Regions from separate parts of the Enterococcus faecalis genome, predicted to be linked through region 3. Evidence: predicted binding sites of a transcription regulator. Region 3 holds the regulator's gene; each other region holds the start of a gene.
The links. Region 3 encodes NrdR, which represses ribonucleotide reductase genes. Its sites were predicted from a motif close to ACACNATATATNGTGT; they were not measured.

Region 1: nrdD (anaerobic ribonucleoside-triphosphate reductase) is a predicted target of NrdR. The motif match lies at 2,853-2,868, and genes of this name have one in related genera.
Region 2: pnuC (nicotinamide riboside transporter PnuC) is a predicted target of NrdR. The motif match lies at 7,436-7,451, and genes of this name have one in related genera.

The regions. Positions count from the first base shown of each region.
Region 1 is NZ_CP118962.1:2,333,457-2,344,745, forward strand. It holds gene PYW42_RS11500 (ABC transporter permease) at 1-1,807, opposite strand, end outside; gene PYW42_RS11505 (ABC transporter ATP-binding protein) at 1,797-2,564, opposite strand; gene nrdD (anaerobic ribonucleoside-triphosphate reductase) at 2,970-5,153, shown strand; gene nrdG (anaerobic ribonucleoside-triphosphate reductase activating protein) at 5,186-5,782, shown strand; gene dinB (DNA polymerase IV) at 5,827-6,942, opposite strand; gene PYW42_RS11525 (ABC transporter permease) at 7,071-7,829, opposite strand; gene PYW42_RS11530 (ABC transporter ATP-binding protein) at 7,813-8,475, opposite strand; gene rsmI (16S rRNA (cytidine(1402)-2'-O)-methyltransferase) at 8,490-9,362, opposite strand; gene PYW42_RS11540 (DNA replication initiation control protein YabA) at 9,474-9,821, opposite strand; gene PYW42_RS11545 (PSP1 domain-containing protein) at 9,814-10,653, opposite strand; gene holB (DNA polymerase III subunit delta') at 10,770-11,289, opposite strand, start outside.
Region 2 is NZ_CP118962.1:575,718-587,006, forward strand. It holds gene PYW42_RS02910 (helix-turn-helix domain-containing protein) at 1-363, opposite strand, end outside; gene ptcA (putrescine carbamoyltransferase) at 762-1,781, shown strand; gene PYW42_RS02920 (APC family permease) at 1,848-3,224, shown strand; gene aguA (agmatine deiminase) at 3,217-4,314, shown strand; gene arcC (carbamate kinase) at 4,326-5,255, shown strand; gene PYW42_RS02935 (amidase family protein) at 5,452-7,038, shown strand; gene pnuC (nicotinamide riboside transporter PnuC) at 7,593-8,291, shown strand; gene PYW42_RS02945 (deoxynucleoside kinase) at 8,300-8,944, shown strand; gene PYW42_RS02950 (hypothetical protein) at 9,294-9,725, shown strand; gene PYW42_RS02955 (DUF1149 family protein) at 9,838-10,224, shown strand; gene PYW42_RS02960 (hypothetical protein) at 10,271-10,606, opposite strand; gene PYW42_RS02965 (L-cystine transporter) at 10,904-11,289, shown strand, end outside.
Region 3 is NZ_CP118962.1:709,362-720,650, reverse strand. It holds gene dnaI (primosomal protein DnaI) at 24-953, opposite strand; gene PYW42_RS03545 (replication initiation and membrane attachment family protein) at 953-2,362, opposite strand; gene nrdR (transcriptional regulator NrdR) at 2,378-2,860, opposite strand; gene coaE (dephospho-CoA kinase) at 3,040-3,639, opposite strand; gene mutM (DNA-formamidopyrimidine glycosylase) at 3,636-4,478, opposite strand; gene polA (DNA polymerase I) at 4,578-7,226, opposite strand; gene PYW42_RS03520 (aldo/keto reductase) at 7,414-8,325, opposite strand; partial or broken gene PYW42_RS03515 (helix-turn-helix domain-containing protein) at 8,394-9,817, opposite strand; gene PYW42_RS03510 (heavy metal translocating P-type ATPase) at 9,941-11,289, opposite strand, start outside.

The DNA.
Region 1 (11,289 bases), 1.2 Mb from region 3:
AGAGTTGTCGTAACATCAAAATACTGCCCGTAATAAACAACGCTAAAATTGCCACAAACATGGAGACATATAAAGTCAAGCCGTTAATTTTTCGTTCATAGCGTAAAGAGGCGTAGCGATCATTCATATTTAGCCGCCAAGTTTCTGTGACATCATCTTGCGTATTCTTTACCTCTTCGTTAGGCATTTGTTTGGCAAAACCACTCAACTGCTGGTTATTTTTTTCATACTTATACAAAATTGGCGCTTGCCATTCTGTGGCAATCTGTTTATTTACGGCTTCATAAAGTTTTTCACGGCTTTTCGTGTCAACATTTACGGCGTTAATCTGATACTGAATGGAATTTTTTGTCACTTTCTGATAAAGGGCATCGGAAACGACAATCGTTGGTAAGGAATATTGCAATAAAAAATTACCTAGATAGTTAGGCAGCACTTGTTGCAGTTGTGCCTTCTCTCCTTCAACAAATTGCAGTTTCGATTCATAACGAGACATACCACTTAAAATATTGATAAAGCTATCCATATAGATAACACTTTGGTCATTTTTTAAATGTAAATCGTTTAAATAAGGATTAATTTTTTGATAGTTGCGGTAGTTGGAGAAAGATAAAACATTAACTGCTTCAATCGTTTCTTGTTCCTCTTGCGCTTGACCAATTCGCAAACTGCGTTCAATTCCAGTAATTTTATAAGAAAGTGTCACTTCATTTTTTATTTTGGTGTCCTTCGCTTCATCAAGAACTTTCTTCAATTTAGGATAGCTTTCCTGTGAAACTAAAAAGTCCACGGGGCCATCACTGTTGACCGTGTGCATACTAATCGTATACACAAAAACCATCACGCCGATCCCACTCAAGGCCGTCGCAATTAACAAGGTCAAACCAGTGAGTGTTTTGCTACTTTTAAATAAGTAGCGTTTGGCATTGCCTAAAGTAATCATGCGTAAATCTTGGTAATACCATTTTTTTCTATGATTAAATAAGCGAATGATAAAATACATGGTATAACGGAAAAATAAATAAGTTCCCACCACACAGAGACCCAAAATGATAAAAGGCGTCAATGTAATAATCATCGGAATCGAGATATCCAATGAATCATTTAATTGTTTATACACAATACCTGTCGCTAAATTCCGAAAATCAAACGCAATAAAATAACCAGCCAGTAAACAAATAGGTCCTAAAATACCTAGAAACTGCCGCCGTTTCGTTAAACGACTATAATTAATTTGACCAATTTTTTCTTGGTGCATAAGCTGCGACAATGGATAACGATAAATCATCCAAATACTTCTTAAGCAGACAATCAAAATCATAAATGCAAAAGCTACACCGGTTTCAATAACGGAACGCCAAGAAATATAGAAGAAACTGGGGACTTCTAAAAACATAACTTTGGCTAAAATCATTGAAAACAACTTGGTGAAAATCACTCCTAAAATAATTCCATTAATTAGTGAAACAAAGCCTAAAACTAAATTTTCTACTAAAAAAATTAGTGAAACTTGGCTCTTTCTCAAGCCAATTAATCGATACAAGCCAATTTCTTGGCTACGTTTTCCTATAAAAAAACGATTTGCTGCCAACATAAAGCCCAAAATAATAATGGTGACTAAGGTACTACCGAGTCCTAAAGATCGCTTAATTTCGATATCACGGCCTGCACCTGCGACAAGAGGCTGGTTGTAAGCAATCGCACGGAAACAATAATAAACGACCGCTGCAAAAGTCATACTAATGTAATAAACCAGATAATTAGGTACATGAGCTTTTAAATTTTTTAATGATAGTTTAAAAATCATTTGCGCGCCCGCCTCCACCAATCGTTGCTTGCATATCTATCACACGATTAAAAAATTCCTTACGTGATCCTTGACGAACAACTTCTGAGAAAATCGCACCGTCTTTAATGAATAAGATGCGATTGCAAAAACTGGCCGTGTACGGGTCATGTGTCACCATCAAAATTGTGGCATCATCATGTAGATTAATTTCAGCTAAATATTTCAACAATTCTGTTGCTGATTTTGAATCCAGCGAGCCAGTTGGTTCATCTGCAAAAATAATTTTAGGGTTCGTAATCAAAGCACGAGCAGCTGCTACCCGTTGTTTTTGTCCCACAGATATCTCTGGTGGATAAGCAGATAAAAGCTCCTGAATCCCCAAAATCGAAGTCACATGTAACAAACGTTTATCCATTTCTTCTAATGAAACTTTTTCTACAGCTAAAGGCAACAGAATATTGTCCTTCACATTTAACGTATCAATTAGGTTAAACGATTGAAAAATAAACCCCATTTCGTTTCTTCGAAAATCACTTAATTGATTATCTCGCATTTTTAAAATATCTTGTCCGGCGATGCGCACGATTCCTGCGGTTGGCAAAATAATCGAGGATAAGACATTCAACAGTGTCGATTTCCCAGCACCGCTGGGACCCATAATCCCCACAAATTCGCCTTCATCAACGGTAAACGAAATATTATCTAATACTTCTGTTTTATTATTTAAACGACCATATGTCTTGCTGACATGGTTTACTTCTACAATTTTTTTCATTTTTCTCGCTCCAACGTTTTGTTATTACTCTTATTTTACCAAGAAAAAATCTGAATGAACATCGTTTTATCTTACAATATCGTTCGGTAGTCAAAGAATAATTGGCATTTCGTGAATAAATCCGCAAACAATTATTATTTAATAATTGTTATTTTTTAGTGTTGCTTTTAGCAATTTGGCAAAAAAATCTTTGCTGTTTTTTAATTTGGACAAAGAATTTTTTTCACGCAAAAAAATTTGCTCAATCCTTTTCTTCATTTGTTTTCATATTTTTTCAAAACAGTGCAAGCACAATATATAGTGTTTGTCTAGTGATATTTTACTAAAAATACGCAATATATCGATTGAATTTAGCCGACCTTTGTATTAGGATAGTTACTAACGAGATATAAGGAGCTGGATAAAATGATGAAGATTACTGATGAAAAAGCCGAGGATGTTAATCTCTCAACAATTAAAGTCGTCAAACGGGATGGTCGTTTAGTGACTTTCGATGATCAAAAAATATACGATGCTTTGATCAAAGCTGAACAAAAAATACATGACCAAGTCACTCCTTTGACACATCAAAAAGTCCAATCGATTGTTGCCGATGTCAATCGAGAAATTGCCGAACGTTTTACCAATAACGTAAAAATTTATGAAATTCAAAATATTGTGGAACATACTCTGCTATCCAACAACGAATATGCCTTAGCCGAAGAATACATTCATTACAGAACCCAACGTGATTTTGAGCGTAGTAAAGCGACTGATATTAATGTATCTATCGGCAAATTAATTAATAAAGATCAGACTGTCGTGAACGAAAATGCCAACAAAGACAGTGACGTTTTTAATACGCAACGTGATCTAACCGCTGGGATTGTTGGAAAATCAATTGGTTTAAAGATGTTGCCTTCACACGTGGCTAATGCCCATCAAAAAGGCGACATTCATTACCACGATTTAGATTATCATCCATATACGCCCATGACAAACTGCTGTTTAATTGATTTTAAAGGCATGCTAAACAATGGCTTTAAAATTGGGAACGCTGATGTCGAATCACCAAAATCAATTCAAACGGCCACTGCACAAATTTCTCAAATTATTGCCAATGTAGCTTCCAGTCAATATGGTGGATGCTCTGCCGATCGGATTGATGAATTATTAGCGCCTTTTGCAGAACGTAATTATGAAAAACATTTAGCAGATGCGCAAGAATGGATTGAAGGAGAAGAACGCCAAAAAGCATTCGCTCAGAAGAAAACGAAAAAAGATATTTTTGATGCCATGCAAAGTCTTGAGTATGAAATTAATACTTTATTTACTTCCAATGGACAAACCCCTTTTACTTCTCTGGGATTTGGTTTAGGTACCAACTGGTTTGAGCGAGAAATTCAACGGGCGATTTTACAAATCCGAATTAATGGCTTAGGGATTGAAAAACGAACAGCTATTTTCCCAAAACTGATTTTCACAATTAAACGCGGCGTCAATGCGCAACCTACTGATCCAAACTACGATATTAAACAACTGGCACTGGAATGCGCAACGAAACGCATGTATCCTGATGTTTTAAACTATGATAAAATCGTTGAACTAACAGGTAGTTTTAAGGTACCAATGGGCTGTCGTTCCTTTTTACAAGGCTGGAAAGACGAACAAGGTGAAGAAGTAAATGTTGGCCGAATGAATTTAGGCGTTGTGACCTTGAACTTACCAAGAATCGCTTTAGAAGCGCAAGGAAGTCAAGAAAAGTTCTGGCAAATTTTAAATGAACGTTTAGCGATCGTTAAAGATGCTTTGGTTTATCGGGTTGAACGTGTTAAAGAAGCTAAACCAGCGAATGCACCGATTTTATACATGTATGGTGCATTTGGAAAACGTTTAGCTACACAGGATGCCGTAGATGAACTGTTTAAAAACAAACGTGCCACGGTTTCGCTTGGCTATATTGGCTTGTATGAAGTGGCTTCTGCCTTTTACGGCGGTGCTTGGGAGGACAATCAAGAGGCCAAAAACTTTACACTGGATATTTTAAAAGAACTGAAAAAAAATGCCGACAACTGGGGCAATGAATACGGCTATCATTTTAGTGTCTACTCTACACCGAGCGAAAGCTTGACTGACCGTTTTTGCCGTTTAGATACTGAAAAATTTGGCATCGTCGAAAATATTACAGATAAAGAATATTACACAAATAGTTTCCATTATGATGTACGCAAAAATCCAACGCCTTTTGAAAAACTTGATTTTGAAAAGGATTATCCAAAATACTGTTCTGGTGGTTTTATCCACTACTGTGAATACCCCATGTTACAGCAAAATCCCAAAGCACTTGAAGCTGTCTGGGATTACGCTTATGACAAAGTTGGCTATTTAGGAACCAATACGCCAATTGATCATTGTTATGCCTGTGGTTTTGAAGGGGACTTCCATCCAACTGAACGTGGCTTTGAATGTCCAGAATGTGGCAATCATGATCCTAAGACTTGTGATGTCGTTAAACGGACTTGTGGTTATTTAGGTAACCCGCAAGCTCGCCCAATGGTACACGGTCGTCACAAAGAAATTTCCTCTCGTGTGAAACATTTAAAAAATTAAACTCGATTATTCTATAGAAAGAAGTTTTGCTGATGCGTAATCCGAAACCACAAGAATGGAAAACCGAAGACTACAGCCAAAAAAAGATTGCCGATTACAAAGCGTTCAACTTTGTTGATGGCGAAGGTGTACGCAATAGTTTATATGTGAGCGGCTGTCTCTTTGCTTGTGAAGGTTGTTTTAACAAAGCTGTCCAAAATTTCAATTACGGTACGCCGTTTACAGAATCTTTAATGAATCAAATTATTGAAGATTTGTCCCATGACTATGTCCAAGGTTTGACTCTTTTGGGTGGTGAACCTTTTCTGAATACAGATGTTTGTCTTAGTGTAGTCAAACGTGTGCGGGAAACATTTGGCTCAGCCAAAGATATCTGGTCTTGGTCTGGGTATACCTTTGAAGAACTACTTTTAGAAACGCCTGATAAGCTTGAACTACTCCATTCAATTGACATTTTAGTTGATGGGCGCTTTGAACTGGCAAAACGTAATTTAAATTTACAATTTCGTGGCAGTAGTAATCAACGGATTATTGATGTACCCAAATCACTTGCTGCTGGCAAAGCTGTTATTTGGGAAAAATGTCATGACGCCGAAACGTCTTATGAACAAATCAAAAAATCAATTTAAAAAAGTTAGCCCTTTAGACACATCCTCAAGAGATGGCTAAAGGGCTAACTTTTTTCCCATAAAGGTAAAACAATGTTTTCATACGCTAGTGGATCTAAATTCGTTAAAGTAATGCCTAATAAACGGATTCCTTGTTCTAAACCTAAAATATCTTCCCAAATTAAATTCGCTTGATAGAAAAGTTCTTCTTTTTTAGAAATATATTCAGGTAATGTCACACGTTTCGTAATCGTCGTATAGTCAGTATAACGAACTTTCAGGACTACTGTTTTGCCATGTTTTTGCACTCGTTGCAATGCACGCTCAACACCTGCTGCTAATTGTCTCAATTGAGCCGTAACCTGCTCTTCCGTCGTTAAAGGGGTGCCGTAAGTATGTTCCTTGCCTACCGACTTACGATCTCTAGTCACTTGAACTGGCGCATCATGGATACCGCGGACTTTACGATACAATGAATAACCCATTTTACCGAATAACCGAATCAACGTCATCTCATCTTGCTTGTATAAATCTGCTCCAGTAAAAATCCCTAGTTCATGCATTTTAGGCACTGTTTTTTTGCCGATTCCGTGGAAATCTTCAATCGGTAATGCTTTCAAAAAATCTTCGGCCTCTTCTGGTAAGACAACCGTCAGACCCTTTGGTTTCTGAAAATCTGATGCTAACTTGGCTAAAAACTTATTGTAACTAACACCTGCCGAGCAAGTTAACTGCAATTCATGCCAAATATCATATTGGATCATTTTCGCAATTTTAATAGCCGACTTACTGTTGACCTTATTTTCAGTTACATCTAAATACGCTTCGTCAATAGATACCGGTTCAATCACATCTGTATAGCGGCGAAAAATTTCACGGATTTCTTGAGAAATTTCACTATATTTCTGATAATTACCTGGCTTAAAAATGGCACTTGGACATAGTTCATACGCCTTTTGAGCACTCATAGCCGAGTGAATACCGTACTGTCGAGCAATATAATTCGCTGTGGTCACCACTCCTTTGCCCCCAGTATCACTTGGATGGCGCGCAATAACTAACGGATGTCCTACTAGCTCTGGATGATCTCGTTCTTCAACTGAAGCAAAAAACGCGTCCATATCTATATGTATAATTTTTCTCGACGTATCTTTTTTTAAGGGAAAACGTAATTCGCTCATCATTTTGATTCGCCTCCTCCCTCTATTATATACGAACGTCCGTTCTTTTTCAAATTGAAACTTCTTTATTTCAACCAGAAAAAGCTGAAAATCCGTGAAGTTATAAACACAGATTTCCAGCTTTTTAATTAAACGACCAATTGTTTTTGTTGATTATAGTAGCCTTTATAGGCAAGATAAGTTGCAATCACTGAACCAATACTTGTTGCTGATAGCAACATAAAAGTCACCATAATCTGATATTTTATCGCATGGACAGGATCAACGCCCGCAAAAATTAAGCCTGACATCATCCCAGGTAAACTAACAATTCCGACAGTTTTGGCAGAATCAATCGTCGGCGCCATCCCGGTTTTCACACTTTGTTGGATGATTGGTAAAGAGGCGAGTTTGATAGTTGCACCTAATGCTAGTTTCTCCATTACCGCTTGCCGTTGGTTTTGAAAAAGAGTATCTAAATTGCGATAGCATAAACCAATTGCCACCATCGAATTGCTGGCAATCATCCCACTGATAGGAATGATTTGAGAAGGAATAAATTTAATAGAACCAGAAAAAATCAAAATACCAATGGTAATTCCTGTACTACAACCAATTGCAATGAAAGAAATCAAAAAGCCCTTTTGTAATTGCTGGCTGCGTTTTTTTGCATTAAAGGCTGCGTTGGAAACAATCACCAAAACCATGATGAGCGTTAAAATCAGGTTATTGACTTGAAAAACATATTTTAATAAATAGCCGACTGCGACTAATTGAATGACTGCTCGAATCACACTAATAATAATATCTTTGGTAAAACCTAATTTTTCTTTAGTACTAATAATTAATGCGACCACCACTAGCATGGCTGAAAAAAATAAGGATAAATTATTAACTGCTAAATCCATCTGTCGGCGCCACCTTTCCTGCTACAATACGAATCACTTGCTGTGCTTGCTGAATTTCTTCGGTATCATGCGTGACACGAACCAGCGTGACTCCTTGCTCTTTGTTTAATTGGTTTAACAATTGATTGACAATCTGTTTGCTTTCTTCATCTAATCCCGTTGTAACTTCGTCTAATAATAAAACATCTGGTACAAAAATAATGTTTCGTAGCAAAGCAACCCGTTGTCGCTCACCACCAGAGAGTTCGGCTATTTTCTTTTCAAGATAAGCAGCGGGCAATTTCACTTGTTGGAGTAATGCCACGACTTTTTCCTGATTAAACGCTTCTTGTCTGACGGTAAATGGAAATAACAAATTATCATACACGGTTTCACCAAATAAAGTTGGCTGCTGAAAACAATAAGAAACCTTTTGGCGGTATGTTTCGATTGGCATTGTAGTAATTGGCGCTTCTTGATAAAAAATTTCGCCTTCTGTAGGACTTAATAATGAAGATAAAATTTTTAAAAATGTACTTTTCCCGCTACCTGAAGGACCAACAATTGTTGTATTGCTGCCTGTTTCAAATGACAAATCAATATCAGAAAGAATGCTACGACCATTTACTTGATAAGACACGCCTTCTGCTCGCAATAAATTACTCATGTTTCTCTCCTTTTTTAAATGGAATGATATTCTTTATATACTTCTTGTTTTTTTACATTTCTCAATTTGGCCACTTCTTTGATTGCATCTTTTGAACTCCGTCCCTCTTCCTCCATTAAAACTTGTACATGTTCTTTGAGGGAAATAGCTGGCATTGCGGCTATTGTCTCTTTCTCACCAGTAAATCCGCTAACTAATAAACAACACTCGCCTTTTAGCGTATTTTCTGCTAAATATTCTGTTAGTTCTCCTAAGGTACCTCGTAAATACTCTTCGTGAAGTTTCGTTAATTCCCGACAAATCACAGCGGGGCGTTCTTGACCATAGACTTCAGCAAACGTTGCTACCGTTTTAGCAATCCGATAGGGGGACTCATAAAAAATCTGTGTCGGCCGTTCTTCTTTTAATGCTGATAACACGTCTTTCTGTTCTTTTTTCTTTCTTGGTAAAAAACCATAAAACGTAAATGGCTGTGGTAAAAGACCCGAGGCAATCAAGGCGGTCATTCCTGCCGTAGGTCCTGGCAAGGCAATCACTGCCAGTTCTTCTTCAAGACATGCTGTAACCAATTCATGACCAGGATCACTAATTGAAGGCATACCTGCATCGCTAACTTGGGCAATCGTTTCACCATTCAGCAATCGTGTAATCAGTTGAGGAATTCGCTCTTTGTAATTATGTTCGTGTAAACTAATTTGTGGTGTTGTAATCTCAAAATGATTTAGCAATTTTTGTGTGTTTCTTGTGTCCTCACTAGCAATCACCGTTGCTTCTTTCAATATGTTTAAACAACGAATACTCATATCTTCTAAATTGCCGATCGGTGTTGGGACAAGATACAATTTTCCTTTTGTTGTTTGCTTATCAAAACTTTTCTGTTTTTGCATAGCGCATCCCTCATTTTCCTTTTTCGTTCTATAAATAGATAAAGGTTTGATTTGACAATCGATTGACTGTCAAACCAAACCTTTCCTTTTTATTTGCAGTGTCCACTAGACTTAACGCGTACGTTCCCCATAAATAACATCAAGACAAAAGGCACATTCTTCATCATTTTCACGTCTTGAACCATATAAAATATTGCAGACATGGAAGCCCTCTTCATAAAGTTTTTCCAAATTCATACGTGATTTTGATAGCTCTTGTTTTTCAGTTTCAGTTGTATTTCCTGCTAACTTATTCAGTTCTTGGAGATGCTCCCGTAAGCGTTGGTTTTCGATTTCCAACGTGGTATTTTTTTCTACCAACTCATGGAGTGCTGCTTTAATTTCTCTTAATTGTGTCACGGAACTGTCTAAATCAGTTTCCAACGAATTTAATCCATCATAGAGCGAACGTTTATCCATTTTGATCACCTTTTTCAGCAGCAACTTTCGCAGTAGCTTCTTTGATTTCTTCGTAATCATAATCCGCTGCGATTTCACGACCATGCAGACGAACTTTGACAATCCGACTTAATAGATTCAACCCGACGACTTTGCCTTTGCCATCTGGTGTTATTACTTCTTTTCCATAATCTGGTAATTCTTTTTTAGCGGCTTCATATTCGTCGTTTTCGTATTTCAAACAACACATTAAGCGGCCACATAATCCCGAAATTTTGACAGGATTTAAAGATAACCCTTGATCTTTAGCCATTTTGATTGAAACTGGCATAAAATCTCCTAGAAATGTTGAGCAACATAGTTGTCTGCCACAAGGGCCAATGCCACCTAATATTTTCGCTTCATCTCGGACACCAATTTGACGTAACTCAATTCGCGTCCGGAAAATAGCCGCTAAGTCTTTGACTAATTCACGAAAATCAATTCGCCCATCTGCCGTAAAGTAAAAAATCATTTTGCTACGATCGAAGGTATATTCTACTCGCACTAATTTCATTTTTAAGTCATGAGCTCGAATTTTTTCATTGGCAATGCTTTTGGCAGCTTCTGCATCAGCCAAATTTTTTTGTTCTTTTTCTAAATCATTGGCTGTTGCTTTATTTAAAATGGGTTTTAGGTCCTCTGGTAAATCGTCTGAATCGACTGTTTTTTTAGGAATAGCAACAGTAGCTAATTGTTTTGACTGTTGAGATTCAACGAGTACTTTCTCATTATAAATATACTCAGATTTTCCAGGAGCAAAATAATAGATATGACCGGCTTCACGGAAGCGAACTCCTACTACTTCTACCATTTTATTCCTCCTAATCTAGTTCAAGTGAACGTCGCTTCAATCGGTTAAGGAACTTGCTGAAACAGCTAAGTTCCTACTATATTATGAAACTGAATGCCACTTGGCACTTTTTTCCTTTATGATTTAGGGTGAATCATTTGGATAACTAATTGTTCACAAACATTTTGCCAACTAACATTGGCAGTCCATTTTTGGCGTGCTTTCAAAATTAGCGCCAACCGTTCCGCCTGCTCTTCCGTTACTTTTTTGGCTTGCTGTGTCGAAACACTTTCTTCCAATAATTGACGGTAATAAACCATGAGCAAGTCAAAGCTAAGCGCTTGTTGTTCTTTTTCCTTAAATACTTTGACCATTTTCTTCTGAACGTAGATAAATGCCTGTAAATCATTACTTTTTAGATAATTAAACCATTGCAAAATGATTTCCCTAGCTTCATTAAACCATTCATCTTGAGAGATTTCAACTGCTTTCTCAAAACTATTTGTCAGCTCAGCTAAAAGGGTTGCAGTCTTTTCACCAATCCCCTGTTTGATTAAGCGATCAATTAATGTTTTTTTGACTAATGGTTGAAAATGTAAGGTTTGGCATCGTGATTGAATCGTTGGTAAAATTCGAGAAAGCGAAGTGGTTTCTAAA
Region 2 (11,289 bases), 130 kb from region 3:
AAGATATTTTTTCGCAAGGGCTGATAAAGGATCTATTCGTAGTTGATAGAGCGCATAGCATCCAAGGTAAATTAAAAATAGCTGATTGGGTAAATAGTACAACCAAACTTTTAAGGCGGAATTTTGTGAAAATGGAATAGCTAGCATCCATAAACCAATTAAAAATAACCAGACAAATTGATAATTTTTAAAAGGACGACCACTAATAGTATTGATAATAGCCAGATAGGCAAAATTACAACAAATAAAAATGATGGTCTTTAAAAAAGGTGCGGTCATAAAGGTCTGATTATATTCGTTTGCAAACGAATTAATGAACTCAGTCATATAAACAATCACATTGTCACAAATAAAAATAACCATTAAAAAGAGAAGCAATAAAAAAATCGGTTGTTTATTTTTCAAGTAAAGATTTAAGGTAAAGGTTGAAGTAAACGAATATAAAATAATCAACAAGATGTTATAAATAAAAACAAATGTCACGATTGGAAACCCCTTTCATCTTTTATTTTAAGTGAATGATTTTTCAAAATAATTATACCATTTTCAAATCTATGATTGGTCAGAAATTAGAGAGAAATCCGCCTAAACTTTTATAAACCCCTGGTGTACCAACGGTTTATAACCATAAATAAACTTTTTTTACTGAAAAATCACGCCAAAAAAGAAAGCGTTTTCTAACTTTTGGCGGATAGTAAACTCTTCGCTAAACTTGGTAAAGTCAATGTGTAAACAAAAACAACTTTTAGGAGGAACACATCATGAAAAGAGATTACGTTACAACAGAAACATATACGAAAGAGGAAATGCACTACTTAGTCGATTTATCATTAAAAATTAAAGAAGCGATTAAAAATGGGTATTATCCGCAACTGTTAAAAAACAAATCTTTAGGAATGATTTTCCAACAATCTTCAACTCGAACACGAGTATCTTTTGAAACTGCAATGGAACAATTAGGTGGACATGGCGAATATTTAGCACCTGGTCAAATTCAATTAGGGGGACATGAAACGATTGAAGATACCAGCCGTGTATTGTCACGTTTAGTAGATATTTTGATGGCTCGTGTGGAACGTCACCATAGTATTGTTGATTTAGCTAATTGTGCTACCATCCCAGTCATTAACGGTATGTCTGATTACAATCATCCAACCCAAGAATTAGGTGATTTGTGTACCATGGTTGAGCATTTACCAGAAGGCAAAAAATTAGAAGATTGTAAAGTTATCTTTGTCGGAGATGCAACACAAGTTTGTTTTTCTTTAGGATTAATCACAACAAAAATGGGCATGAATTTTGTTCACTTCGGTCCAGAAGGTTTCCAATTAAATGAAGAGCATCAAGCGAAATTAGCAAAAAATTGTGAAGTTTCAGGCGGTAGCTTTTTGGTCACAGATGATGCAAGTTCTGTTGAAGGCGCTGATTTCTTGTACACGGATGTTTGGTATGGCTTGTACGAAGCGGAATTATCTGAAGAAGAACGTATGAAGGTTTTCTATCCAAAATATCAAGTGAATCAAGAAATGATGGATCGGGCAGGTGCCAATTGTAAATTCATGCACTGTTTACCAGCAACACGTGGGGAAGAAGTAACTGATGAAGTAATTGACGGTAAAAATTCTATTTGTTTCGATGAAGCAGAAAACCGTTTAACATCTATTCGTGGCTTATTAGTATATCTTATGAATGATTATGAAGCAAAAAATCCTTATGATTTAATCAAGCAAGCAGAAGCGAAAAAAGAACTAGAAGTTTTCTTAGACACTCAAAGCATTTAACGGCCAACTGTCCACTGATTGAAAAAATGAATCAGTGGACAGTTTATAAAGAGAGGAAGAGTCTTCATGGAGGGGAAAAAGAAATTTAGTTTAACGAGTGCCATTTTATCAGTCATCTGTGTGGTTTTCGTTGCTGAAGCAGCGGCGCCTGTTGCTGCAATTGGTAATTCTCAGTTTTTTTGGTGGATTTTCTTATTAATTGCATTCCTATTGCCATATGGGTTAATTTCATCAGAATTAGGAACAACTTATATTGGTGAAGGGGGCATCTATGATTGGGTGACCAAAGCATATGGTCATCGTTGGGGTGCCAGAGTTTCTTGGTATTATTGGATTAATTATCCATTGTGGCTAGCTTCATTAGCCGTTATGACGCCAGAACTATTAACGACAATTACAGGTATTAAGTTTTCAACACCGATGATGATTATTGTTGAATTAATTTTTACTTGGATTGTGGTTTGGATTAGTTTTTATCCAGTCAGCGACAGTATCTGGATTCTAAATGGAGCTGCCGTAATCAAGATGGTTTTAGCAGTCTTAATTGGTGGGCTAGGATTGTATGTAGCCTTGACGAAAGGTGTTGCCAATGAATTTACCTTGAAATCAATGCTGCCAACGTTTGACTTAAGGAGTTTATCTTTTATTTCTGTAATCATTTTTAATTTGTTAGGGTTTGAAGTCATCTGTACGTTTGCAGATGATATGGAAAATCCTAAGAAGCAAATTCCACAAGCTATTGTAGCAGCGGGGTTAGTCATTGCGGCCATTTATATTTTTTCAGCCTTTGGAATTGGGGTAGCGATTCCCACCGATCAAATTAGTACCGGCAGTGGTATGATGGATAGCTTTAAACTATTGACAGGCTCGACAGAAGGTTGGTTCATTATGTTGATGGCTTTCCTATTCCTTCTTACGTTGTTCGGCAACATGATTTCTTGGTCATTAGGAGTCAATAATACAGCTTGTTATGCTGCTGAGAATGGTGACATGCCTAAATTTTTTGAAAAACGTAGTAAGAAAAATGACATGCCAATTGGGGCTGCTTTGATGAATGGCATTGTGGCATCGGTGGTCATTGTATTAGCACCAATTTTACCTAATCAAGATTTATTCTGGGCCTTTTTCTCCTTGAATGTCGTCCTATTCTTGTTATCGTATATCCCAGTTTTCCCAGCTTTTTATAAGCTTAGAAAAATTGATCCCGATACACCACGTCCGTTTAAAGTTAACGGAAAACCAGGATTTTTAAAAGTTTTAGTGGTTTTGCCAATGATTATGATTATTATTTCACTGATTTTCACAGCAGTGCCTTTAGATTTTAGTCCCGCAGCATTAAATGAAAAATTACCAATCACAATTGGGGCAATCATTTTTATTCTGTTTGGTGAAGTAATTATTTACGTGAAAAAAATTAAGAAGGGAACGAAAGAAAATGGCTAAACGAATTGTAGGAAGTACCCCTAAACAAGATGGCTTTAGAATGCCAGGAGAATTTGAACCACAAGAGAAAGTTTGGATGATTTGGCCAGAAAGACCGGATAATTGGCGCGATGGTGGTAAACCTGTCCAAGAAGCTTTTACTAATGTGGCCAAAGCAATTAGTCAATTTACACCGATGAATGTGGTGGTTTCTCAACAACAATTTCAAAATTGCCGTCGCCAATTACCGCCAGAAATTACGGTTTATGAAATGTCAAACAATGATGCCTGGGTCCGTGATTGTGGACCATCATTTGTCATTAACGACCATGGAGAAATCCGTGGTGTGGATTGGACATTCAATGCTTGGGGGGGATTAGTAGATGGTTTATATTTCCCTTGGGACCAAGACGATTTGGTTGCACAAAAAATTTGTGAAATTGAGCATGTAGATTCTTATCGTACAGATGATTTTGTTTTAGAAGGCGGTTCATTCCACGTAGATGGACAAGGAACAGTCTTGACTACAGAAATGTGCTTATTAAGTGAAGGTCGAAATCCACAACTTTCAAAAGAAGCAATCGAACAAAAATTATGCGACTATTTAAATGTTGAAAAAGTTCTTTGGCTAGGTGATGGAATTGACCCAGAAGAAACTAATGGTCACGTGGATGATGTAGCTTGTTTTATTGCACCTAGTGAAGTGGCTTGTATTTACACCGAAGATCAAAATAGCCCATTTTATGAAGCGGCACAAGATGCGTATCAACGTTTGCTTAAAATGACTGATGCTAAAGGACGCCAATTAAAAGTCCACAAATTATGCTGTCCTGTCAAAAATGTAACCATTAAAGGCTCCTTCAAAATTGATTTCGTGGAAGGAACCATGCCACGAGAAGAAGGCGATATTTGTATCGCATCCTATATGAACTTTTTAATTACAAATGATGGCGTGATTGTGCCACAGTATGGTGATGAAAATGATTGTTTGGCTTTAGAGCAAGTTCAAACAATGTTCCCAGATAAAAAAATTGTCGGCGTTAATACGGTAGAAGTTGTTTATGGGGGCGGCAATATTCACTGTATCACACAACAAGAACCAAAGCGCTAGGAGGGAAACAGATGTCAAAAATAGTGATTGCATTAGGTGGAAATGCGTTAGGAAATTCTTCGAAAGAACAATTGGCAAAAGCACAAACCGCTGCAAAATCCATTGTTGATTTAATTGAACAAGGCCATCAAGTGGTGATTGCTCATGGCAACGGGCCACAAGTTGGCAAAATTCGCTTAGCTTTTGAGGAAACGAGTCAATCTCCAGAAGATGTCGTGCCGTTTCCTGAATGCACAGCAATGAGCCAAGGCTATATTGGCTATCATTTACAACAAGCAATTGATGAAGAACTAGTAGCCAGAAATTTAGGGGAACAACCAGTTGTTACGTTAATTACACAAGTCGTGGTGGATCCAAAAGACCCAGCGTTTACAAAACCAACAAAACCAATTGGTGGTTATTATGACGAAGAAACAGCCAAACAGTTGATGGCGGAAACTGGGAACGTCTATCAAGAAGATGCGGGTCGAGGCTGGCGACGGGTAGTTCCTTCACCAAAACCAATTGATATTTACGAAAAAGTTAGCTTGCGAACACTTGTTGATGCAGAACAGATCGTAATTGCTTGTGGTGGTGGCGGGGTTCCTATTGCCTATGATGGTCCAGTCTATCATGGTGTAGATGCAGTCATTGATAAAGACTTTGCGGCAGCAAAAATGGCTGAACTCATTGAAGCAGATGTTTTTGTGGTATTAACTGCAGTGGAACATGTTTTTGTTAACTTTGGTCAAGCAAATCAACAAGCTTTGACCGATGTTACGGTTACGGCAATGCAACAATATATAGAAGAAAATCAATTTGCGCCAGGTAGTATGTTACCTAAGGTGGAAGCGGCCATCAGTTTTGCAGAAAGTAAACCAAACCGCCAGTCGATTATCGGGCTTTTAGAATTAGCTTCGGAAGCAATCAAAGGAGAAAGTGGTACACGAATTACACAATAAATTCTCAGTATTTAACTTTCACAAAAGACTAAAACAAACGCATTTAGCGGACTATCTTAATCGTTAGAGAGTAGGACATCGGTCGTTTTGACGGATGTCCTACTCTCTATTTTGTCTTTTTAACGAACAAAACTGTTAGTTGTCATGCAAAAATAAACATAGTAAGATAATCTTTAAATGGTATAGGAGGATAAAAATGTCTAAATTTTTAAAAGTAATCGGAATAATTGCTGTTTTGTTAGTCATAATAGGCGCTGCAGCTTATTGGTTTATACTCAAAAAGTTCACTCCTGAGGCAGAAACCCCAGCAATGTACAATCAAGAGAGAATCGTTAAAACGATTGAAGACCAATTAAAAGAAACAGATGTACAAAAAGCTCGTACCAAAGCACCGTTGATTATTGAAAAAAATATCACTGAATTACAGCAAGCGATTGCCGACGGAGCATTGACCTATGAAGAACTTACGGCGTTTTATTTGGACCGTATTTTACAGTTCGATCAAATAGATAATGGCATGAACAGCATCTCTGAAATCAATCCGCAAGCAATTAAGGAAGCCAAGGCATTTGACCAGCAAGCCTCTCAAACACCGAAGAAGCCTTTGTATGGTATTCCTGTGACTTTGAAAGAAAATATAAATACGACCAACATGATTTCGAGTGCAGGAGCGTATGCCTTACGCACGTTCAAGCCTAAGGAAGATGCGGAAGTAGTTAAGAAGTTAACAGAGGCGCAAACTTTGATTTTAGGAAAAGTAAACTTATCTGAACTAGCGAATTATATGTCAATGAAAGCACCAAGTGGCTATAGTTCCAAACATGGACAAACACTTAATCCTTATGGGCCACTCAAAATAACACCTTCAGGTTCAAGTTCTGGGAGTGCGGCTAGTGTGACGATGAATATCGGCGCCTTCTCTTTAGGCACTGAGACGATGGGATCGATTGTTTCCCCCGCTTCTCATCAATCAGTGGTTGGTTTTAAACCGACCCACAGTTCAGTAAGTGGCGAAGGTGTTTTGCCATTGGCACCGTCATTAGATACAGTTGGCCCGATTGCCCGAAGTGTCGTTGATGTTGCGCAAGGCTATAATGCGTTTAAGAAAGACACGGTTCCGAGCATTGATTCAACGAAATTTACTAAAAATAACTTACAAGGTCAACGCATTGGGTTGCTAGAAATGCCAAGTGCTGAAGAAGAATTTGCGACTGCTAAAAAGGCCATCCAAAAAGCTGGAGCAGAAGTGATTCCGTTAACACCAGACATGGAAGGGATTGATGGCGGGAAAGTTATTTCCAATGAATTTAAGTTTGCATTGGAAGAATTTGCGAAACGTTATGACTTACCATTTAAAACACTGGAGGAACTAATTGCGTATAATCAACAAGATAAAAAGGTTCGTGCCAAGTATGGGCAAGATTTATTAGAAGCAGATGTTAAAAAGAAACAACCAGATAAAGAAATCATTCAAACAACCATTAAAAAAGCACAGCAAACGTTTGATGCGTTGCTAAAAAAACAACAATTAGACGGATATGCCTTTATTGATTCTGAAGGTACGGGTTTAAGTGCTGTGGCAGGATATCCTGAATTGACTGTTCCTTTGGCGAAAAACAGTGAAGGACAACCTTATGGGCTGACTTTTACACAAACTGCCAATAAAGAGCAAACGTTATTTAAGCAAGCTTACAGCTTTGAACAAAGTACAAAAGGACGGATAGTACTTTCAGACAACGAGCTGTTGGCAAACAGTAAAAAAATAAATAGAGATGAGCAGTAAAGGGAAACTAGGAATGGCGAAACATCCGTATCAAACCTAATAAAGATAATCGACCTACAAATGAAAGGAATTGTTTGTAGGTCGATTATTTAGGTGAGTCGTTTTTTTTGCTTTTTTAGGCGAATGTTTTCATGTAATAAGTTAATAAGTGGCCAGATTCGAGAAATAAGGCCATCAATTTTTAAGCATTTCAATAAAAAGAGTGAACGATGGCTGTGTTTGAAGTATAAATATGTGCGGTTGCTTCCGCTTTCACAACATTAATTTGGAGCGCTACCGTCGTAAAGGGTTCTGCTGCAGGAATTATTAGATGGAAACAAATCCATGAATACATAGAAGATTAAAACAAGATGAAGAAAATATTGTGGCAATAAAGGATATCAGAAAGCTTGCGTAATAACTATATGTAGTGTTTTGATATTTTTCGAATCAATATATAGTATTAAAATCTTCTTTTTATTCCGAAATCTGATTGACTTGTTTTTTAAAACGGAGTACTCTTATTGAGACGTCAACAGAGAAAAGTTTGGTTTTAGGAAGGTCGGAAATTTGTCGTGAATAAGAATTTTTTGGTGAATGATTTTAAAGGTTGGGAAACGAGAAGTTACTTGTTTTTAGCTTTGATGGTGGGGGTACAGTTGGTTGCGTTCGCTATCAATCCATCGAATTGGATTACGTTAGTAGGTGGTTTAGCCGGCATCATTTGTGTGAATTTAATTGCCCAAGGAAAAGTCAGCAATTACATTTTTGGGTTAATCAGTGCAGTGATTATTGGCTATTTTGGGTTAGTGACACGGGTATATGCGGAAGTTCTTTTACAAAGCTTCTATATTATTATGGACATTACAGGGCTTTATGCTTGGCTTCGGGCTAGCGAGGATGGCTCGGGTCAAGTAACCGAAGTAAAAGTTTTAAAAGGTATTCAGTGGTTGTATGCCTTTTTCACGTGGCTGCTCATTGGCGTAGCTGCATATATTTTGTTAGGCTTTGTAAATGATGCGCAACAAACATTAGATGCAATCACGTTCAGTGTTTCAGCGACAGGGATGTTATTGATGATTAAACGTTATCAATCGCAATTCGTGTTTTGGCTACTAGGAAATATTTTTTCAATTTTGTTATGGTTCCGAGCAGGGACGCACGCTGGTGGTGATTATGCGATATTTGTTATGTATTGTATGTATACTTTTAACTCAATTTTTGGTATGTTTAATTGGTTGAAGATAAAAAATAAAATGGAAAAAAATAGGTAGGGAGTTCGATGGCAGTGATTGTTTTAGCAGGTACGATTGGCGCTGGTAAATCTAGTTTAACAGCTTTAATTGCAAACCGTTTAGGTTCAGAAGCCTTTTACGAATCAGTTGATGATAATGAGGTATTACCTTTATTTTATGCGGAACCGGAAAAGTACGCATTTTTATTACAAATTTATTTTTTAAATAAACGTTTTGATAGTATTAAACAAGCATTAACGCATGAAAATAATGTATTGGATCGCTCGATTTATGAAGATTCATTACTTTTTCATTTAAATGCAGATTTAGGTCGTGCCAACGAAACAGAGGTCAAAGTGTACGATGACTTATTACAAAACATGCTCCAAGAATTGCCTTATGCTGCGCATAAAAAAAGACCTGATTTGTTAGTTCACATTCGTATTTCATTTCCCAAAATGTTGGAACGCATCAAAAAACGTGGCCGTCCTTATGAACAAATTGAGACAGATCCAACGTTGTATGATTACTATCAAATGTTGAACGAGCGTTATGATCAATGGTACGAAGACTATGATGAAAGTCCTAAAATTCAAATTGATGGCGATAAATATGATTTTGTCGAAGATCCTGAAGCGTGTCAATATGTCTTGGCGTTAATTGAGAAGAAAATTGAAGAATTAGAAAGATAAATAAAAAGAAGCAAGTCCGGACTTGCTTCTTTTTGACTTAAAATGTGGATAGATAGGCTAAAGTTGCTACTAAATAAAGGAGTGTAGTGCTAAATTATAGAATCGGATTTTAACCTTCCCCTAAGTTAAAATCGGATAATCTATCCATCGACAGTTTAAGTTTGTATAAAATAGCGGTAGCTATTATCAACGAAGTCATTCATCGGTTGACCTGACTTCTCTAGAAGTATACCATCGAAAATAACCAACAGTTGTTCAAAATTTGGACTTAGTAAGTGTAAATTTTGATTGAAAGTTTCTGTAAATCAATCATTTATTCAAAAAATAATGCTCGAAAGAAGGAAGATAAATGGGCCAAATTTGGTTTGAACGCATTCTACGTTGGCGCAAAAAAGCGCAACGATTTTTACAAGGACGTTATGCCCGGTTCGATGAATTGAATCGAACGCTGTTGCTAACAAGTGTCGTGCTGGCGCTCATCAATATTTTTACTGGCTATCTTTGGGTTCGGTTATTGATTTTAATCACAGTAGCCTACGTGTGTTATCGCTTTTTTTCAAAACATATTCACCCGCGATTGAATGAAAATCAACGGTTTATTCTTCGAAAACAACGCCTAATGCAAAAGGTTCATGCTTTTCGCAAGCGACACCTGACTCAGAAAGGATATCGTTATTTTAAATGTCCAAAATGTCAGCAGTCATTACGTGCGCCGAAAGGACGAGGAACAATCAAAGTCACTTGTTCAAACTGCCAAAATCAATTTATCAAAAAAGTCTGACCTTCTGTGTTTTTTGGTCTAGGCAACTTTCGGACTTGTGGTATACTTGAGAAAAGAAACCATTGGATATTCTAAAAGGGGAATATCTTGTTAAAAAAGGAGAGAAAAAACAATGGAAATTAAACGCCAACAAGAAATTGTTGAAGCGTATCACTATGATATGCGAGTACCTGATTCAGAAGTAGAGACAGATTTACGTGTCAGTTTTTCACCAATTGAAGTAGAAGAAGAAAATTATCCAGAAAATAGCTCAGCACTTGTTGCTCGCTTAGAATTTCGAATTGTCTTTGACGAATTTGTTTTATCAGGGGCGATTAGCCAAATTAATCACATTATTGATCGTAAAATTGAAAAACAAGAAGATATTTCGCAAGAAGAAGTCGATGAACTTGTGCGTCCTTTATTTAGCATCGTCGAACGTTTATCTTATGAAGTAACTGAAATTGCTCTGGATCGTCCAGGTGTTCAATTGAATTTTCAACAATCAGAAGAAGCTTAAACTTTAAAAACAGCGTTTGTAACGGATTCCGTTACAAACGCTGTTTTTATTCTTGTGAAGATTTAGCAACCAAAGCTTTTTTAAACTGTTCATAATTTTTTGTAGCGATATCCACATAAGTAATCGGCTGACCAACTTTGGTGATTTTTTCGGGAAGATAGGGAGCGAGCATTTCATTGTACAAAATGAACGCAGCTTCTGGTACTTCCTCTGAAAGAACATCATAACTGATAAAGTCAATTTCATAGGTTGGTTGAAAAAAGGCTTTGATGTTTTGCTGCTCTTTATTTGAAAAGAGCCAAGGACCTCCATTTGCAGGGCTCCCAACATACAACATTGCTCCATCACGGTTGACAGAAAGGATCCAACAAATTTTTTGCATACGCTTACACCTCCTAGAACTAAGTATACCATGTCAGCTTAAAAGAAAGAGGACAAAAAACAAATTATTTTTACAGTGACTAGTAAAACAATGGTTGGTGATAGTTTTAAACTATCGCAACGGTTATTTTCTATCAAAAAGTAAGCAAATTATCCCACTATTTGCTATAAAATAAGGTACAATAGAACTATCACTGGAAACAGTTTGCTGTTTTCAGGGTATTTACTGGAGAGTGAGTACCGGGAACCTTTACTTCCTTTGATGTACTTGTCATTAAAAACATAGGGAGGAACTAAAATGACAACATTCATCACTGTATTAGTGATCCTTGCATTTATTGCTGTGTTATTCGGTTTCTACCAAATGCAAAAAAAACATTTAAAATTCTCAACACGTGTCTTTTCAGCATTGGGCGTGGGGATTGTTTTAGGTGCAATTATTCAATTTGCTTTTGGTACAGACAGTAAAATTACTACGCAATCAATGGAATGGATCGGGATTGTAGGTAATGGTTATGTAGCGTTTCTACAAATGCTCGTAATTCCGTTAGTATTTGTATCTATTGTAGGTGCATTTACAAAAATGAAAGAATCCAATAAATTAGGAAAAATTAGCTTTAATGTGTTAGCCACCTTACTAGGAACAACAGCAGTAGCTGCCTTGGTGGGGATTGGAACAACCTT
Region 3 (11,289 bases):
TCCATAAAAATAAAAGGATTGCTTTAACCGTTTCGTCGATCATTTCCTGTCATCGTAATCTCTTTTGACAGATAACGCACACGTTCCATAATTCGTCTGGCTTTTAGCGGCTCTTGTTCTCCTCGTTGCGTCACGGTTAAATGCTCTTCTAAAGCTTTTAAATCTAGATTGGAAGAGAAAAAAGTAACTAATTGTTCTTGCATTCGGTATTGCAAGATTACGCTTAAAACGTCGTCACGAATCCAACTAGTCATGGATTCCGCACCAATGTCATCAATCATTAATATAGGGGATTTTTTTACTGCATCGAGCTTTTCACCAACTTGATCGCGACCAATGGCTTGCTTCATTTCTACTGTAAATGTTGGAAAATGAACAATTGTCGTAGTAAATCCACGTTCTGCTAAAGCATTAGCCATCGCACCTAATAAGAAAGATTTTCCTACACCGAAGGGGCCTTGTAAATAGAGCCCTTTATGAAATTCTTTTGGTGTCGCAGGATATTCTCTTAAAAATTGCATTGCTTCTGCTAACGCTTTGGCTCGACCTTGAGAAGATGGATCGAAATCTCGTAAATTTGCTTCTCGGACATCTTTTGGCATGTCCATTGCCCTTACTCGATTACGAATTTCTTCTTCCTTCTGACGGGCGATTAAATCAGCCGTTGGGACATACGTTACATCAATGTAATGAAAATTCAACATTAATCTTGGCTCATAGCCGGGGGCAATCATTGCCGGATCGTTTACTTGAAATTTCTTTTTTTCTTGAACAAATTCATACAGCTTAGCATAACTTTTACGAATATCTTCATCGGTTAAACGCTCTCGGTTTGCTTGTATAAAGGCTTGAACATCTTGATCTTTCAATACTTCGTTAACCAGCTCTTCATATCGTTCATTGATGTCACGCTTCTGGATAATTTTTGACATTTCTTTTCCTACGTCTTCCATCATTGGTCACCTCCTTGGTTTAAAAATTCTTGAATTTGTCGATCTAACTCGGCTTGTTCTTCTGGGGAAAGTTTTGTTTCATCGTTTGGCTGATCTGCCCATTCTGGCAATCGCTCTTGTCGAACAGTTTGGCATTTCCCTGAATAATTTTGTTGTCGCTGTTTTTGTTTGGTTTGGCTTTGTTTTGCCAATTCTCTGACATGTTCAATTGCTTTTTCTGGTGAATGAATGCCACTTTGTCCCCATTCATTCGCAATTCGATTCACATACTCCGCTTTTAAAGTCGGTTGTTGTTGAATGTTGTAAACATAGTTAATCAAAATATTAATCACACTAGTCGGTAAGCCTGATTTAGCAATCAAATATTTCACTAATGAACGTTCTTGTGGTGTCGTATAGCCGCCTCGACTATTTTTTAAAGCTTCTAAATATTGAATAGGCGGATTCTTTTCACTATCCATAATCATTTGAATATCTAGTTCAGAAAAACCATTCATTTTTAATGCGTTATATCGATACGTTTGTTGCTCTTCCACCGTCAATTGTGCTTGCTTGTTTGTCACTACGTTTGTTGGTTGTGGTTTTTTATCAGGATCAAACGCTTGATGAATCGTTCGCACTAATTCCTTAGGCAAAATTCGACTTGTATAATAGTCAAATGATTTCGAAGCAAAGTCTACCATATCTAACTCATTGATGCCATATAATTGATGAAAAACATAGACTTCTTCTTGAAAACTAGCCTCATCTTCAGGCAGTTGTAAACCTAAACGGTGCAAACCTTCCACAAAATAGTGCCAATCAAAAGAATCCGTTGATACAGAAATTTTCTTCGATTTTTCTTGTTGAGAAAAAGTTTCTTGAATCGTTGTCAATCGGTTCGCTTCGGAAACAATTTGTTCTTCTTTAAAGGCATAAACCTCTTTAAAGCTAGCGGAAACATTTTGATAGCCCTCTGTTTTAGTAGGATGCGGTTGGAACTTTTGCACTAATTGATCAAATTTCCGTTGTCCAACCCGATTAAATAACACTAAAGCTAACACTTCATCTTTAAAAAAACGAGCGGCTGTTTCAGGTGCTTTTAAATAATATAAATAACAATCTCCTAATTCCCGATCTGTTTTTTTATACGTTTCTAGCAACCCAATGCCTTCTAATTTGTAGCAAGCTTCTTCTAATTGTTGACAACTCAAGTCCAGCAAACTAATTAAATCTGCATGAAACAGCGAGCCATTCTCCTCTGAGTCTGTTGTTTCAGATAACAAAAGCCAATATAAACTAAACGCATTGGCGCCGACAATTGGTTGATATAAAAAGGTTAAAACCTCTTTCTCTTGATCAGAAAGCGGTGAATCAATAACCGCTTGAAAAATATTTTTTGGTTGGATTCTTTGCCGATTTCCTTTCAAAGAAAGACCTCCTTTTTAATTTTCTGAGTCAGGAGAAGAAGATTTTGCTTTGTCGACAATGTCCTGTAACTCTTTCAAAAACACGCTCATATCTTTGAATTGTCGATAAACACTCGCAAAGCGGATGTAGGCAATTTCATCTAGATTGACTAAATCTTCCATCACATATTCACCGATAAGCGTTGTAGAGACTTCATTTTCCCCTAAACTACGCACTCGATTTTCAACATTATCAACAATTTGAACCATTTGTTCCATAGCAACGGGTCTTTTTTCCGCAGAGCGAATGAGCCCACGCAAAATTTTATCACGATTAAATTCTTCACGATCCCCATTTTTCTTGATTACAAGTAATGGCGCCGCTTCAATTCTTTCAAATGTAGTGAACCGATAACTGCAATTTTCACATTCACGACGACGGCGAATTGCACGTCCATCATCTGCTTGACGGCTATCAATAACACGGGAATTATTATGATGACATCTTGGACAACGCATAACGTTCACCTCTTCTATTCTGTATAATTTTTGTTGCCTATATTATAACATGAAATTGCGCTATTACTAGGTCTTTAGAACTGGTTCTTAGTTGAATCTTTGCCATTCTTTAATAAAAACAAAGACTTTCACTGTTTTTTCTGAAATTTTCAAAACATTTTACGCCATTTAAAAAATATTCACTTCTTTCCAGTTTGTTCCTCTAGCCACTTCTTCACTTGTTGTTCCGTTTCTTCTCTAGTTCCTTGATTATCAAAAACGATATCTGCTCGTTCTTTTTTCATTTCAATCGGCCATTGGCTAGCAATTCGTTGTTGCGCTTCTTCTTCTGTTAATTGGTTTCGGGCCATCAGACGCTCTTTTTGAATCTTTTCTGGTACATATACCACAGCAACTTGATCCATGATCGCCTCATAATGAGCTTCATAAAGCAGAGGAATATCAACAATAACCAGGGAGGCTTTCTTTTTAGCTTCTTCAATTTGACGTAAAATTTCTTTTCTTAAAAAAGGTTTCAGCGTTTCATTTAACAGCTCTCTTTTTTGAGGACTAGCGAAAATTAATTGTCCTAATTTTTTCCGATCCAATTCACCAGTTGTTAATACTATTTCTGGTCCGAAAGTTTCAACGATTGCGGCTAAGGCTGGTTGCCCTTTTGCAACAATTTCGCGGGCGATAATGTCGCCGTCAACAATTGGATAACCCGCTTTTTTAAAAAGAGCAACAACCGTACTTTTACCTGTCGCAATCCCTCCTGTAATGCCTAAAACTTTTGTCATTTCAATCGACGACCTTTCAATTGTTGGCATTGTGGACAATAATGCGTACCACGTTGTGCCACTTTTGTTTTAACAATTGGCGTACCACAACGATTGCAAGGTAAGCCTGTTTGCCCGTAGACATTCAACGCTACTTGAAAAGTCCCTGCTTCTCCTAACGCGTTTAGATAGGTGCGGATGGTGGTTCCACCTGCTTCAACAGCGCGTGCCAAGACGTCAATGATTGCTTGATACAACGTAGCAACTTCCGCAGGTTTTAAGGAATCTGCTGGTTGTTCTGGATGGATTTGCGCTTGCCAAAGTGCTTCATCTACATAAATATTCCCCAAACCCGTCACTAGCTTTTGATCTAACAGCAATGGCTTAATTGCTTTATGATGCTTTTTCAAGCCTTGTTGAAAAGTAGCTAATTGGAAAACGTCTGGTGTTGGCTCTGGCCCCAAAGCTAAAATCCCTTTATATTGATGACCTTGATTCTTAGGAACCAATGTCATACGCCCAAATTTCCGTACATCTAAATAACGTAATTGCGTGCCATCTGTAAAAGTAAACATTACATGGGTATGTTTGGCAATTTCATCATCAGCCTGATGAAACTCATATTTTCCTTCCATCCGTAAGTGAGAAATCATATCATTATCAGACAATTTAAAAATCAGAAATTTTCCTCTTCGCTCAATTCCTTCAATCGTTTGACCAGCTAATTGACCTTGAAATACATCAACTTCCGGTGATTCAATAATTCTTGGCCAAAAAACAATGACTTCTTGAATGGTTTTTCCTACAACAAGTTTTTCAAGTCCTTTTCGCACTGTTTCTACTTCTGGTAATTCTGGCATTATTTTTGCTCCTTTATATAAAGAGGTCTGAACGCTTAGATATCAACGTCCAGATCCTACTTATCCTTATTTTATTCATCGTTCTTAATGGGTAAGCTATTATTTTGCTTCATACCATGTTTTTCCCCAACTGCTATCGGTGATAAGTGGCACATGTAAGGAAACTGCGTGCTCCATCACTTCTTTGACGAGTTGATTTAATTGTTCTAATTCTGATTCTGGTACTTCAAAAACTAATTCATCGTGCACTTGTAATAACATTGTTGCTTGTAATTTTTCTTCTTTTAAACGACGCGCCATTTCAATCATCGCAATTTTTAAAATATCTGCGGCACTTCCCTGAATCGGTGTATTAATCGCTGTACGTTCAGCGAACGAACGTAGATTAAAGTTTCTTGAATTAATATCACTTAAATAACGACGGCGATGATACAATGTTTCCACATAGCCTTTGTCTTTGGCATCGCGGACAATCTCTTCCATGTACTGTTTCACGCCTGGATATTTTTCAAAATAGGTATCAATATATTGTTGCGCTTGTTTTCTAGTAATGCCTAAGTTTTGAGACAAGCCATAATCACTGATACCATAGACAATTCCAAAATTCACCGCTTTAGCTTGACGACGCATGTTAGGTGTGACATCTTCTGCTTTTTCAACACCGAAAACTCGCATTGCAGTGCTGGCATGGATATCTTGTCCTTCCACAAACGCTTCTTTTAAATGCTCATCATTAGAAATATGCGCGAGCACACGTAACTCAATTTGAGAGTAATCAGAAGAGAAAATCAACCAATTATCCTCTCTTGGTACGAAGGCTTCTCTAATTTTTCGGCCTTCTTCTAAACGGATAGGAATGTTTTGTAAATTGGGATCTACTGAGCTTAATCGTCCTGTTTGGGTCAGTGTTTGTACATACCGAGTATGAATTTTATTATCTGGCTGAATTACTTTTAAGAGTCCTTCAACATAGGTCGATTGAATTTTGGCAATTTGACGATAAGTTAAAATATCGGCCACAATTGGTGCTTGTTCTTTTAGTTGTTCTAAAACATCTACCGCTGTTGAATAGCCAGTTTTCGTCTTTTTGATCACAGGTAAGCCCATTTTTTCAAATAAAATAACGCCTAATTGTTTAGGTGAATTCAAATTAAATTCTTCGCCAGCTTCTGCATAGATTTTTTCTTCGATTTCTTTCAGACGTTCTGAAAATTCTACTTGCATTTCTTTTAAGCGCGTGGCATCAACACGGATACCAGTTATTTCCATATCGCCTAAAATACGAGAAAGTGGTAATTCCATTTTATAGAATAAATCAGCTTGATTCTTTTCTGTTAATTCGCTATCTAATTTGCTTGTTAAAAATTGAATTGCTTTAATCTTACGTGCTAAATGACCAAAGAAAACTTCTTCGTCCTCTGGCAAGCCTTTTTTGGCCCCTTTTCCATAAATAGCTTCATCAGATTGAATCGCATCATATCCGTAATGTTGTGCTACACCTTCAATATCAGCGTTATTGTCATTGGTATCAAGTAAATAAGCAGCCAATAAAACATCAAAGGCAATCCCTGTCATTTTTCCTACATAGCGATTTAGTGCAACGTACGTCCGTTTTGCATCATAGACATTTTTTTTACGTGTCTCATCCATCAACCAATCGATAAATGGCTGACTTTCAAAAACAGCTAAATTATTCGTGGTATAAATCTTCTTGTTGTTGCCCCAAGCAAGGCCGACAATCGGTGACGTATGATAGTTATCTTCCATCATCTCAACATAAAGAGCCATATCGTCTGTAAACATTTCATTGGTTAACTGATCTTCGACTACTTCAAATAAAATATCTTCCATTTCAACAGGTTCTTCTGTAATGTCCAACTTAGCTAAAAATTGTTTAAAGTCCATTTCTTTATAAAAAGGAACCAATTTTTCTAAGTTTTTCCCTTCATATGCCAAGTCTTCCACATTGACTTCGACTGGTGCATTGACTTCAATTGTCGCTAAACGTTTAGAAAGAAAGGCTTGCTCTTTATCATTAATCAAGTTTTCTTTCATTTTGCTTTTTTTCATTTCATCGATATTCTCATAAACCCCTTCAACTGAGCCATATTGTTTTAACAGCTTAATCGCGGTTTTCTCACCGATTTTCGTTACACCTGGAATGTTATCCGACGTGTCGCCAGCCAACCCTTTCATATCAATAATTTGCTTAGGCGTTAACCCATCATATTTTTCAGCAATATGCTCAGGCGTATATGATTCAATATCGCTAACTCCTTTAACAGTGATATCTACTTTGACAGTGTCCGTCGCTAATTGTGTCAAATCTCGGTCCCCTGATAACACAACAACATCAAATTCATCTTTATCAACTTTGTTGGCTAATGTACCAATAATATCATCCGCTTCATAGTTAGGTAGTTCATAATATTTTACACCTAAACCTTCTAAAAGTTCACGAATATACGGCATTTGTTCTTTAAATTCCCCCGGTGTTTTTGAACGTCCGGCTTTATATTCTGAATAAAATTCTGTTCTGAATGTGGTTTTCCCTGCATCAAAAGCGACTAAAACATGAGTAGGCATTTCTTTTTGCATTACATTTTCAAACATATTGTTAAACGCATAAATAGCATTTGTATGCAAGCCGTTCTTATTTTTGAATCGTTCTAATGAGTTATGTAGCGCAAAAAATGCACGAAAGGCTACACTGTTTCCATCAACGAGTAATAATTTTTTTTTGGTCATTTTTTTCCCCTCATCTTTAGCAAACTAGTTTCCTTTCTATTTTAACAAAAAACTACAGAATTTGCAGTAGACGGAGATTGCCGAATGAAAGAAAAAGGTATTTGACATAGTTCCTTAGTGACAACTATATCAAATACCAAAATCAATCAGCAATACACGCTGGATCTTCACAAGTATGAGAATCTTTTTACGGCAAAACATTTCCCGCTGCACGATAAATATCGTACCAATCTTCGCGACTAATCACAATGTCTGCTGCTTTAGCAATTTCTTCAATTCTACCAAGATTCATACTTCCTGCGATGACTTGCATATTAGCAGGGTGGCGCAGAATCCAGCTGCTGGCTAAACCAGTTGGCGTTGTTTGATATTTTTCAGCCAATTCGCTTAATTTTTGATTTAACTCAGGGAATTTTTCATTTCCAATAAAGACACCTTCAAAATAACCATATTGGTACGGTGACCATGCTTGAATAGTCATTTGTTTCAACCGTGAATAATCTAAAATACCATGATCATAATCAATGCTTCCTGATATTTCCATATTTGTTTGTAAGCCTTGATCCACCATGCCAGTATGCTTGATGCCAAATTGTAATTGATTGGCTAATAATGGCTGTTTAACAGCTGTTTTTAAAAGTTCAATTTGTCCTGGCGTTTGGTTACTTACACCAAAATAGCGAACTTTCCCTTGTTTTTCTAATAAATGAAAAGCTTCAGCTACTTCTTCTGGTTCCACTAAAGTATCTGGACGATGCAACAATAATGCATCGACTGAATCTACACCTAAACGCTGTAAACTCCCTTCGACCGCTTCTAAAATATGTGCTTTTGAAAAGTCAAAAAAGCCCTGACGAATCCCACATTTCGTTTGTATAAAAATATCTTCACGACGAATGGTACTTTCTTTTAAGGCCTTACCAAAAATGGTTTCGCAGTCGCCGCCACCATAAATGTCGGCGTGATCAAAAAATGTAATGCCATGATCATAAGCAGTTTCAATTACCTGTTGAGGATTTTCAGCACCATTTAAGCGCATACATCCTAAGATAACCGAAGAAACTGTTTCGTCACTTGTACCAAATTGTAGTTGTTTCATTTTAATATCCTCCTCATCCATTCCTCTTACTTCTTCATTTTAACACTATTTAGACAAATTTGGACTTCTTACGATAGATTCGCTTCGACTTTTTCAAAAAAAGCAGGAGATAATTCCTCTGGCAAATAAACAACTGTCTCAGAAGAAAGCGCTACGTTCATCTGAAACAAATGATTGACAATTAAGAGATGTGCTTGGTGAAGTTGATACGTTGGTTTTCCATGAATAATTGTAATATTCTTTTTTTCACTGAAATAGCTTTTTATAGATTGTCCCAACGCTTGTTCCTTTTCTGGAGGAAAGTCCGTCAATAGGCAAATAATATATTTTTTTTCATATAAAATCGGGTTAAATAAATCTAGGATGTGATAAAAATAGCAACTCGTCAATTCCCGTTCTTTTACTGAAGTAAAGACTGGATATAGGCGCTTTAAAAGCCTAATTAGTTTCTGTAATCTGTGCCAGGTTTGTTGATAACGAGCAGCGAGTGTTTGTTCCTGTTTATGAGCTGGCAACCATGCTTGTCCGTCTAATAAACTATTCATATGCGTACTTAAAAATCGACATAAATGAATTTCTTGATAATTAAAATGATGTTGTGTAAAATTTCTCCTAATTTCTTTCATAATAAAAATAGCTGTTTTTAAGCATAAACTTTCTATTTTCATTTGCTCATGAATAAAATACTTTCGCGCTCTCTTGCCAAAACAACCACCAAAATGTGCTTCAAGAATCACAAATAACGCTTTTTGTTCTTTAAGAGACATAAAAGAAGTGCTCAACACTTCCACACGAAATAAATAAAAAAAGCACTTGTTTGTTGAAATAAATTAGCATTTGGCACTGAAATTTCATGCCCGCCTCGGTATCGTCTCTCCCAAATATAAATTAGCCAACTAAGATGATTCTGTTGTGCTACATTTAAATCCAACTCAAAAAAGGTAATGATTTTCCGAGTCATTTCTCTGTTTTCTTCTAGACAGCTTTCTTGAAAAAACAAATAAAAACAAAGGATTAACTGTCGAATTTGCCATTCATTGCCAGTTAAATCGTAATGTTTTTGACGTACAATAATATCAAAATTAACTAGCCAACGTCGAATATTAGAAAGTTTCTTCCGAAGAGTTGATTCCTGTAATCCCAATACCTGGGTCAATTGCGCATAATTGATTCGCTCTTCAATTAGACAACGTAAAATATAAAATTCGGGAATAAAATAACAAAATTTTTGTCTAAATCGAGCCAAGCCACAAACGCATAATTCACGATATTTTACAATTCCTTTGGTCGTTGTATAAATCTTACAAAGCCCTTCTATCTTAAACGTTTCCTGCTTTTTTTCAAAACGTTGAATGTAACAATGGATGGTTTTGTCGCTCACCTTTAGTTTTTCTGCAGCCATCAAAACAGAAAATGTCTGCTCTTGTTGCAGTAAATCCAACAATTCCAACATATTTTTATGTTCAAAAGACAATAATTCCTTGAAATCCATATATCGTCCCCTTTCACTCCCTTGTTATAAGAATACGTCAAATAAGGCAAAAATTTTTTTAAGAAGAAAAAAATAGAGAACAAAAAGTATTGATTACTTTCCGCTCTCTACAATTATATCGAATTATTTTTTTGAAATATGCAGTGTCATAGCATTTGCTGCTACAATAATTGTACTTAATGACATCAACACAGCACCTACAGCTGGATTTAAAACAATCCCAAGTGGTGCAAGGACCCCAGCCGCTAAAGGAATGGCGACAATATTGTACCCAGCTCCCCACCAAAGATTTTGGATCATTTTACGTCGTGTTTGTTTGGCTAAATCTAAGAACCTTAAAATATCTTTAGGATCACTATCCGTCAGTACAACATCTGCCGAATCAATCGCTACATCTGTACCAGCGCCTATCGCAATGCCGATTGAAGCACGGGCTAAACTTGGTGCATCATTAATACCGTCTCCTACCATCATGACCTGATGTCCCTCAGTAAGATATTGTTGCACAATTTTTTCTTTATCTTCTGGTAAGAGCTCTGCGTAGTATTCCTTCATTCCTAAATAATTAGCAACTGCACTGGCGGCTGTTTGATTATCCCCTGTTAACATGACTGGCGTAATTCCTTGCGCTTGTAACTCTGCAATAAATGTTTTAGCTTCTGGTTTGACTTTATCTCCTAAAGCAAGCAGTGCGACTAATTGACCAGCGATGATTAAATAACTCAAGGTATTTCCTTGCTCCTGATAGTTTGTTTTAATTGTTTCATCGAAGGTTAACTGTAACCGTGCAACTTCTTTTTCATTGACTATTTTGACTTCTTGGTTTTGAACAGTAGCAACCAGTCCTACGCCTGATAAAGCTTGCAGATTATGGGCTTCATAAGGTTGAACGGCTTGTTTATTTAAATAGTTCATGATCCCAATTGCCAACGGATGATTTGCATTTTTTTCCAATGCCCCAATATATTTAAGTGCTTCTTCTCTAGTAAACTGCTTACTCATTAATTCTAAGCCAGTAACTGTAAATTGTCCTTCTGTTAAAGTTCCAGTTTTATCCAGCAACACATATTCAACCTTATTGGCTTGTTCTAATGCATTCCGATTTTTTAAAAGTAAGCCATTTTTAGCAGCAATGGAGGTACTTCTAGCAATCACTAAAGGAATTGCTAAGCCTAACGCATGGGGACAGGCAATAATAAAAACTGTAACCATTCGTTCAAATGCTAGAGACAAATCTTTCGTTACGAGTAACCAACCGATAAATGCTAACACACCTACGAATAAGGCAATATAGAATAACCACTTGGCTACACGGTCTGAAATGGATTCTAGTTTTGATTTTTCCGATTGCGCTTGTTTAACCATCTCCATAACTTTTGACAGGTAACTATTTTCACCCGTGCCAGTTACCGAAATTTCAATCATTCCGTTGCCATTGACAGCTCCACCAATCACGGAGTCACCAATGTTTT